DNA from 2 places in the Streptomyces sp. NPDC002851 genome. Region 2 is predicted to be linked to the other one. Evidence: predicted binding sites of a transcription regulator. Region 2 holds the regulator's gene; the other holds the start of a gene.
What was found. The regulator HspR, encoded in region 2, represses chaperone genes until heat shock. The targets are predictions, from matches to a motif close to TTGAGNNNNNNNNNCTCAA.
Positions count from the first base shown of each region.

Region 1: a site for HspR is predicted at 1,722-1,740, ahead of lon (endopeptidase La). Genes of this name have one in related genera too.

Region 1 is NZ_JBSFUT010000007.1:159,998-163,403, forward strand. Features, by position in the region: gene lon (endopeptidase La) at 1-1,699, opposite strand, end outside; gene ACWD10_RS10450 (SAM-dependent methyltransferase) at 1,903-2,682, shown strand; partial or broken gene ACWD10_RS10455 (rhomboid-like protein) at 2,798-3,406, opposite strand, start outside.
Region 2 is NZ_JBSFUT010000042.1:42,436-45,841, reverse strand. Features, by position in the region: gene grpE (nucleotide exchange factor GrpE) at 1-57, shown strand, start outside; gene dnaJ (molecular chaperone DnaJ) at 127-1,308, shown strand; gene ACWD10_RS32475 (heat shock protein transcriptional repressor HspR) at 1,314-1,781, shown strand; gene ACWD10_RS32470 (LuxR family transcriptional regulator) at 2,112-3,134, shown strand; gene ACWD10_RS32465 (helix-turn-helix transcriptional regulator) at 3,097-3,406, opposite strand, start outside.

The DNA of each region.
Region 1 (3,406 bases), on a different contig from region 2:
GGGTGTACTCGCCCGCGAGCTTGCGCAGCGCCGACTCGTCGAGGGTGACCTCGTCCCGGTCCAGACCGGCCCGGTCCAGCTGGCGCGGGACCAGGTGGTCGCGGGCGATGACGACCTTCTCGTCCTCGGTGTAGCCGTCGAGCCGGACCAGCTCCATGCGGTCGAGCAGTGCCTCGGGGATGGCTTCGAGGACGTTCGCCGTGGCCAGGAACACCACGTCGCTCAGGTCGAGTTCGACCTCCAGGTAGTGGTCGCGGAAGGTGTGGTTCTGCGCCGGGTCGAGCACTTCGAGCAGGGCCGCGGCCGGGTCGCCCCGGAAGTCGGAGCCGACCTTGTCGATCTCGTCGAGCAGGACGACCGGGTTCATGGAACCCGCCTCCTTGATCGCCCGTACGATTCGGCCGGGCAGCGCGCCCACGTACGTACGCCGGTGGCCGCGGATCTCCGCCTCGTCCCGGACGCCACCGAGCGCGACCCGCACGAACTTCCGCCCCATGGCGTGCGCCACGGACTCGCCGAGCGAGGTCTTGCCGACGCCGGGCGGGCCGACGAGCGCGAGCACGGCGCCGCCGCGACGCCCGCCGATGACACCCAGACCCCGGTCCTCGCGGCGCTTGCGGACCGCCAGGTACTCGGTGATCCGCTCCTTCACGTCGTCGAGCCCGGAGTGCTCGGCGTCGAGGACGGCCTTGGCGCCCTCGATGTCGTACGCGTCCTCACTGCGCTCGTTCCACGGCAGTTCGAGCACGGTGTCCAGCCAGGTGCGGATCCAGGAGCCCTCGGGCGACTGGTCGCTGGCCCGCTCCAGCTTGTCGACCTCCTTGAGCGCGGCCTCGCGCACCTTCTCGGGCAGGTCGGCGGCCTCGACCCGGGCCCGGTAGTCATCCGACTCCTCGCCCTCCGACTCGCCGTTGAGCTCGCGCAGCTCCTTGCGTACCGCCTCCAGCTGGCGGCGGAGCAGGAACTCGCGCTGCTGCTTGTCGACGCCCTCCTGGACGTCCTTGGCGATGGACTCCGCGACGTCCTGCTCGGCGAGGTGGTCGCTGAGCAGCTTGGCGGCGAGCTTGAGGCGGGCGACCGGGTCCGCGGTCTCCAGGAGCTGGACCTTCTGCTCGGTGGTCAGGAACGGCGAGTACCCGGAGTTGTCGGCCAGTTGGGATACATCGTCGATCTGCTGGACGCGATCAACGACCTGCCAGGCGCCGCGCTTCTTCAGCCAGCTCGTGGCGAGTGCCTTGTACTCCTTGGCCAGTTCGGCGACGGCACCGGGCAGCGGGTCGGGCACGGTCTCGTCGACCTCGGTGCCCTCCACCCACAGGGCGGCGCCGGGTCCGGTGGTGCCCGCGCCGATCTTCACGCGGCGGCGGCCCTTGATGAGGGCGCCCGGGTCACCGTCGGCGAGCCGGCCCACCTGCTCGACGGTGCCGAGGACGCCGGTGCCCGCGTACGTCCCGTCGATCCGTGGGACGAGCAGCACCCTGGGCTTGCCGGGCCCGCCCGTCTCCCGACCACCGCCCCTCATCGACGCGCTTCGCGCGGCCCCTGCCGTTGGGGCGGCGGCTTGCGCGGCCTCCACCGCGGCTCGTACGTCGGGATCGTTCAGGTCCAGGGGCACGACCATGCCGGGCAGCACGACCTCGTCATCGAGCGGCAGCACGGGCAGGTTGAGCGACGCGTTCACCGTGGACTCGTTAGCCATGATCTCCCCTTCGGCATTCAAGTTGAGCAATACCGACTCAATGCTTGTGAGCCTGGAGATGTTCCCCGAGGGTCGTTCGCTGTGAGCGATCGGGCGGCAGCAGGGCGTTCTTCGGGAACGCCGGCCCTGCCCGGAGGCTTCCCGGAGGCTCCGCCGCCGGAGGCACTTCCCCGCGGGTGCGGGCGTGGGCGAGGATGCTGCTCGTGGACCGAGAGATGATCAGCAGTCTTGCTCACCGTGACCACCCCATCGCCGCCCCGCTGCACGAGATCCGCGTCGACCGGCTTCTGGAACAGGCGCTGCCGCGTGGTGACGAGCGGGTCCTCGACCTCGGCTGCGGCGAGGGCAGTTGGCTGCTCCGCGCCGCGGCGGACCGACCCGGGGTGCGCGCCGACGGTGTCGACCTCAGCGAACCCGCGCTGGAGCGCGGCCGGGAGCGGATCGCGGCGGCCGGTCTTGCGGGGCAGGTCGCGCTGCACCACGCGGATGTCGCCGAGTACGACGCGCGGAGCCAGTACGACGTGGTGCTCTGCGTCGGCGCGACGCACGCGTTCGGCGGGCTGCTTCCCACCCTGGAGGCGGCCCGCAGACACCTCGCGCCGAGCGGCACCCTGATCGTCGGCGACGGCTTCTGGGAGCGCGAGCCCGGTCCCGAGACGCTCCAGGTGGGCTTTGCGGCCGACGAGTTCGCGGACCTGGGGACGACCGTGGACCTGGTGGCGCGGGACGGCTGGGTTCCGGTGCAGGGGCATGTGAGCACCCGCGAGGAATGGGACGACTACGAGTGGGCCTGGACCGGCTCACTCTCCCGCTGGGCCCTCGAGAACCCGCAGCACCCGGAGAGCGCCGAGGCCCTCAAGGCCGCCGAACAGCACCGCGCGGAGTGGCTCCACGGCTACCGGGGCACGCTCGGTTTCCTGACCCTGATCCTGCGTCGGCCGTCGCGGCCGGAGCCGCACACGTTGTTCCGGCAGCAGATGTAGCCGCAGGTGGAGCAGCAGCAGGTGCAGCAGCAGATGCACGGGCGGTGGCCTTGTGGCCCCGGCCTCGCAGCAGGGGCCAGGTGGCCACGCCGATGAGCAGGGACAGCAGATGTCCCCAGTTCGTCAGCGGGTCGGTGAGCGCGAGCAGGTCGTCGACCAGGTACGCGCCCGCGCCGCCGAGCAGCAGCCACCGCGGCCACCGGGGAAGCAGCCCCGCGAGCGCCCCGACACACGCCGTGACACCGAAGCTGATCCCGTAGTCGAGCCGGTGCAGGGAACTCTCCGGCAGCCGGTCGGCAAGGACCCAAAGCCCGACCGGGAGCTCGGTGAGCAGCGTGGCCAGACCGTGTCCGAGCAGGAACACCCCGGCCGTACGCCGCCCGCCGACCCGCCGCTCCAGGGCGGTCAGGACGAGCAGAAACCCGAGGGCGTACGGCGAGGTCACCCCGCCCGCGATCCACAGCGCACTGGCGACGAGCGCGAGCACGGGGGCGTTCACCAGGTGCGCGACATCGGTACTCGACCCGCGAAGCACCGTGTCCAGCACCTGCGGATCGGCGTACGCGGCGAACAGCGAGGTAGCGGTGAGCACGGCGGCGAAGCCGAAGGTGAAGGGGGTGCCGAGGGGGGTGGGCAGGAGACGGGAGAGGAGCCCGGGGCGTCGGGCATTGCGGGCGCGGCGGGTGACGGGGCCGGAGGGGCTTGGGTGGTGCGGTTCGGGGAT
Region 2 (3,406 bases):
AAGGGCGACGAGGCAGCGGCCGACACCAAGGAGAGCGGTGGCCCGGACGAGGGCTGACGTGATCGGAAGAACTGACGTCGGCGGTCACACCGACGTCATGGAGAAGCGAGAGGAGGGACGCCGGGGATGAGCACCAAGGACTTCATCGAGAAGGACTACTACAAGGTCCTCGGCGTCCCCAAGGACGCCACCGACGCCGAGATCAAGAAGGCGTACCGCAAGCTCGCCCGGGAGAACCACCCCGACGCGAACAAGGGCAACACCAAGGCGGAGGAGCGCTTCAAGGAGATCTCCGAGGCGAACGACATCCTCGGCGACCCCAAGAAGCGCAAGGAGTACGACGAGGCGCGCGCCCTCTTCGGCAACGGCGGGTTCCGTCCGGGACCCGGCGGGCCCGGCGGCGGCCAGTTCAACTTCGACCTCGGCGACCTCTTCGGCGGCGGCGCGCCGGGCACCGGCGGTGGCACCGCGGGCGGCTTCGGCGGCGGCCTGGGCGACGTGTTCGGCGGCCTGTTCGGCCGCGGCGGCACGACCCGGACCCAGCCGCGGCGCGGCCAGGACATCGAGTCCGAGGTCACGCTGAGTTTCACCGAGGCGATCGAGGGCGCGACGGTCCCGCTGCGGATGTCGTCCCAGGAGCCGTGCAAGGCGTGCTCGGGCACCGGCGACAAGAACGGCACGCCGCGGGTGTGCCCGACGTGTGTCGGCACGGGCCAGGTCTCGCGCGGCGGGGGCGGCGGTTTCTCCCTCACGGACCCCTGCGTGGACTGCAAGGGCCGCGGCCTCATCGCGGAGACCCCGTGCGAGGTCTGCAAGGGCTCGGGCCGGGCGAAGTCCTCCCGGACGATGCAGGTCCGCATCCCGGCGGGCGTGAGCGACGGCCAGCGCATCAGGCTCCGCGGGAAGGGCGCACCGGGCGAACGGGGCGGCCCGGCGGGCGACTTGTACGTGGTCGTGCACGTGGACGCCCACCCGGTGTTCGGGCGCAAGGGCGACAACCTCACCGTCGTCGTGCCGGTCTCCTTCACGGAGGCGGCGCTCGGCGGCGAGGTGAAGGTGCCCACGCTCGGCGGCCCTTCGGTCACCCTGAAGCTGCCCGCAGGTACGCCCAACGGCCGCACGATGCGGGCCCGCGGGAAGGGTGCGGTGCGCAAGGACGGTACGCGCGGCGACCTCCTGGTCACCGTCGAGGTGGTGGTTCCCAAGGACCTCTCCGCCACGGCGAAGGAGGCCCTGGAGTCGTACCGTGAGGCGACTGCGGACCAGGATCCGCGGGCAGAACTGTTCCAGGCCGCGAAGGGAGCGTGACCCCCATGGACCCCAGGGCGAGGGACGGCCGTCGTCGTAACCCGTACGAACTGACCGACGAGACCCCGGTGTACGTCATCTCGGTGGCGGCACAGCTGAGCGGCCTGCACCCGCAGACGCTGCGGCAGTACGACCGCCTCGGCCTGGTGTCTCCCGACCGCACGGCCGGTCGTGGCCGCCGCTACTCGGCCCGCGACATCGAACTGCTCCGCCAAGTGCAGCAGTTGTCGCAGGACGAGGGCATCAACCTGGCCGGGATCAAGCGCATCATCGAGCTGGAGAACCAGGTGGCCGCCCTCCAGCAGCGGGTCGCCGAACTCTCGGCGGCCGTCGAGGGCGCGGCCGCGGCGATGCAGCAACGCGAGGCCCAGGTCCACGCCTCGTACCGCCGCGACCTGGTCCCGTACCAGGAGGCCCACCCGACGAGTGCCCTGGTGGTGTGGCGGCCCAAGCGGTCGCCGTCGGGCGAGTAGTCGGGGGAGTAGGGGCGTAGCGGGGTAGCGGGATCGCGGCGTAGCGAGGTAGCGGGGTCCAACGCCTGAGCGAGAGAGGGCCGGGAGATCGACATCTCCCGGCCCTCTCTCTGTATGTGTCCGCTCCCCCCGCCCCTGCGGACACAGAGTTGAGCCCCGCTCTGCGGCTGGCTCAGGTAACCGGCCGGTTCCCACGATGCCGTGCGGCCGCGGCGCCTACCAGCGTCATGTTGGTGCGGTGCCGGAGGCGGGGGTGGGGACGAGCGGGACGTTTTGCCGTGTTCTTCGCGTGGAGCGGCAATTGCTGTGCTCCGGGGGTACGTTGCGGCCGTGAGTACCGCGACTGAGGATGCGTGTGAGGGGCACGAGCACGGGGTGGAGCGGCTGTGCGGGGCCGGGGACGCGGCGTATGCCCTTGCGGTGGCGGAGGGGCGGATCGGCCGAGAGGAGGCCGCGGAGGCACTCTGCCTGATCGACCTCGGGCTGCTGCACCCGGATCCCCGCGACGACCGCTGGCTGCTACCTGTCGGCCCCGGCGAGGTCATATCCCGACTGATGCGGGATGTACGGGCGGATGTCGACGCGGCGCATCGGCGGGTTGCCGGGGCGGCGGCTGCGGTGGAGCGGTTCGCGGGGCTGGGGGGAGGCGGGGAGAGTGGCGGTGAGGTGATCAGGGTGCTCGAGGGCATGCCCCGGATCCAGGCAGCCACAGTCGAGGCCGCTGCTCGGTGCGAGGTCGAGAACGTGGCTATCCAGCCCGGTGGAATCCGCCCGGAGGAGGACCTGGTCGAAGCCCTGACCAAGGCGAGGGGCCTGGCCCGACGCGGGATTCGGATGCGGAGCCTGTACACCCATGTCGCCAGGCACGGTCAAGGGCTGTACGCCTACCTGGAACAGATCGGTGACGTCGCGGAGGTCCGCACCCTGGAGGAAGTCCCTGAGAGACTGCTGGTGTTCGACCGCACGGTGGCGTTCGTTCCGGGGAACGCGGACCGCACCATCGCGCTGGAGATCCGTCACCCCGCGCTGGTGGAATACCTCTGCACCGTCTTCGAGCGGCTGTGGCGCATCGCCGTGCCCCTGGCCGTGAAGCTGCCGGATCGTACCGCCATCGCGGGAGTCACGCTGCGGGACCACTCCGTGGCGGCACTCCTGGCGGAGGGGTTTGCAGATGCGGAGATCGCGCACCGCCTCGGCATCAATGTGCGTACCTGCCGGGAACATATACGCAAGCTGGCCGAGACCCTGGGCAGTTCGAGCCGGGCACAGCTCGGCGTACGCATTGCTCAGGCCGGTCTCGACACGCCGCCGGGAGTCACTGGTCGTCCTCCAGAAGCCCCGACCGCGCGATGAGATAGCCGAGCTGCGCCCGGCTGCCGCTGCCCAACACCTGGGCCAGTTTGGCTATATGGGCCCGGCAGGTGCGGACGTTCATGCCGAGGCGGCGTGCGATCGCCTCGTCCACGTGGCCCTCCACGAGGAGCTTCGCGATGGAGCGCTGGACGCCCGTGATGCCGTCCATTTTGTTCTCGTAGGGGATCTCCCCGTTCAGCGGCACGGCCACTCGCCAGAACTGCTCGAAGACGCCGACGAGATACTCCACGAGCCCGGGGTGGCGCAGTTCC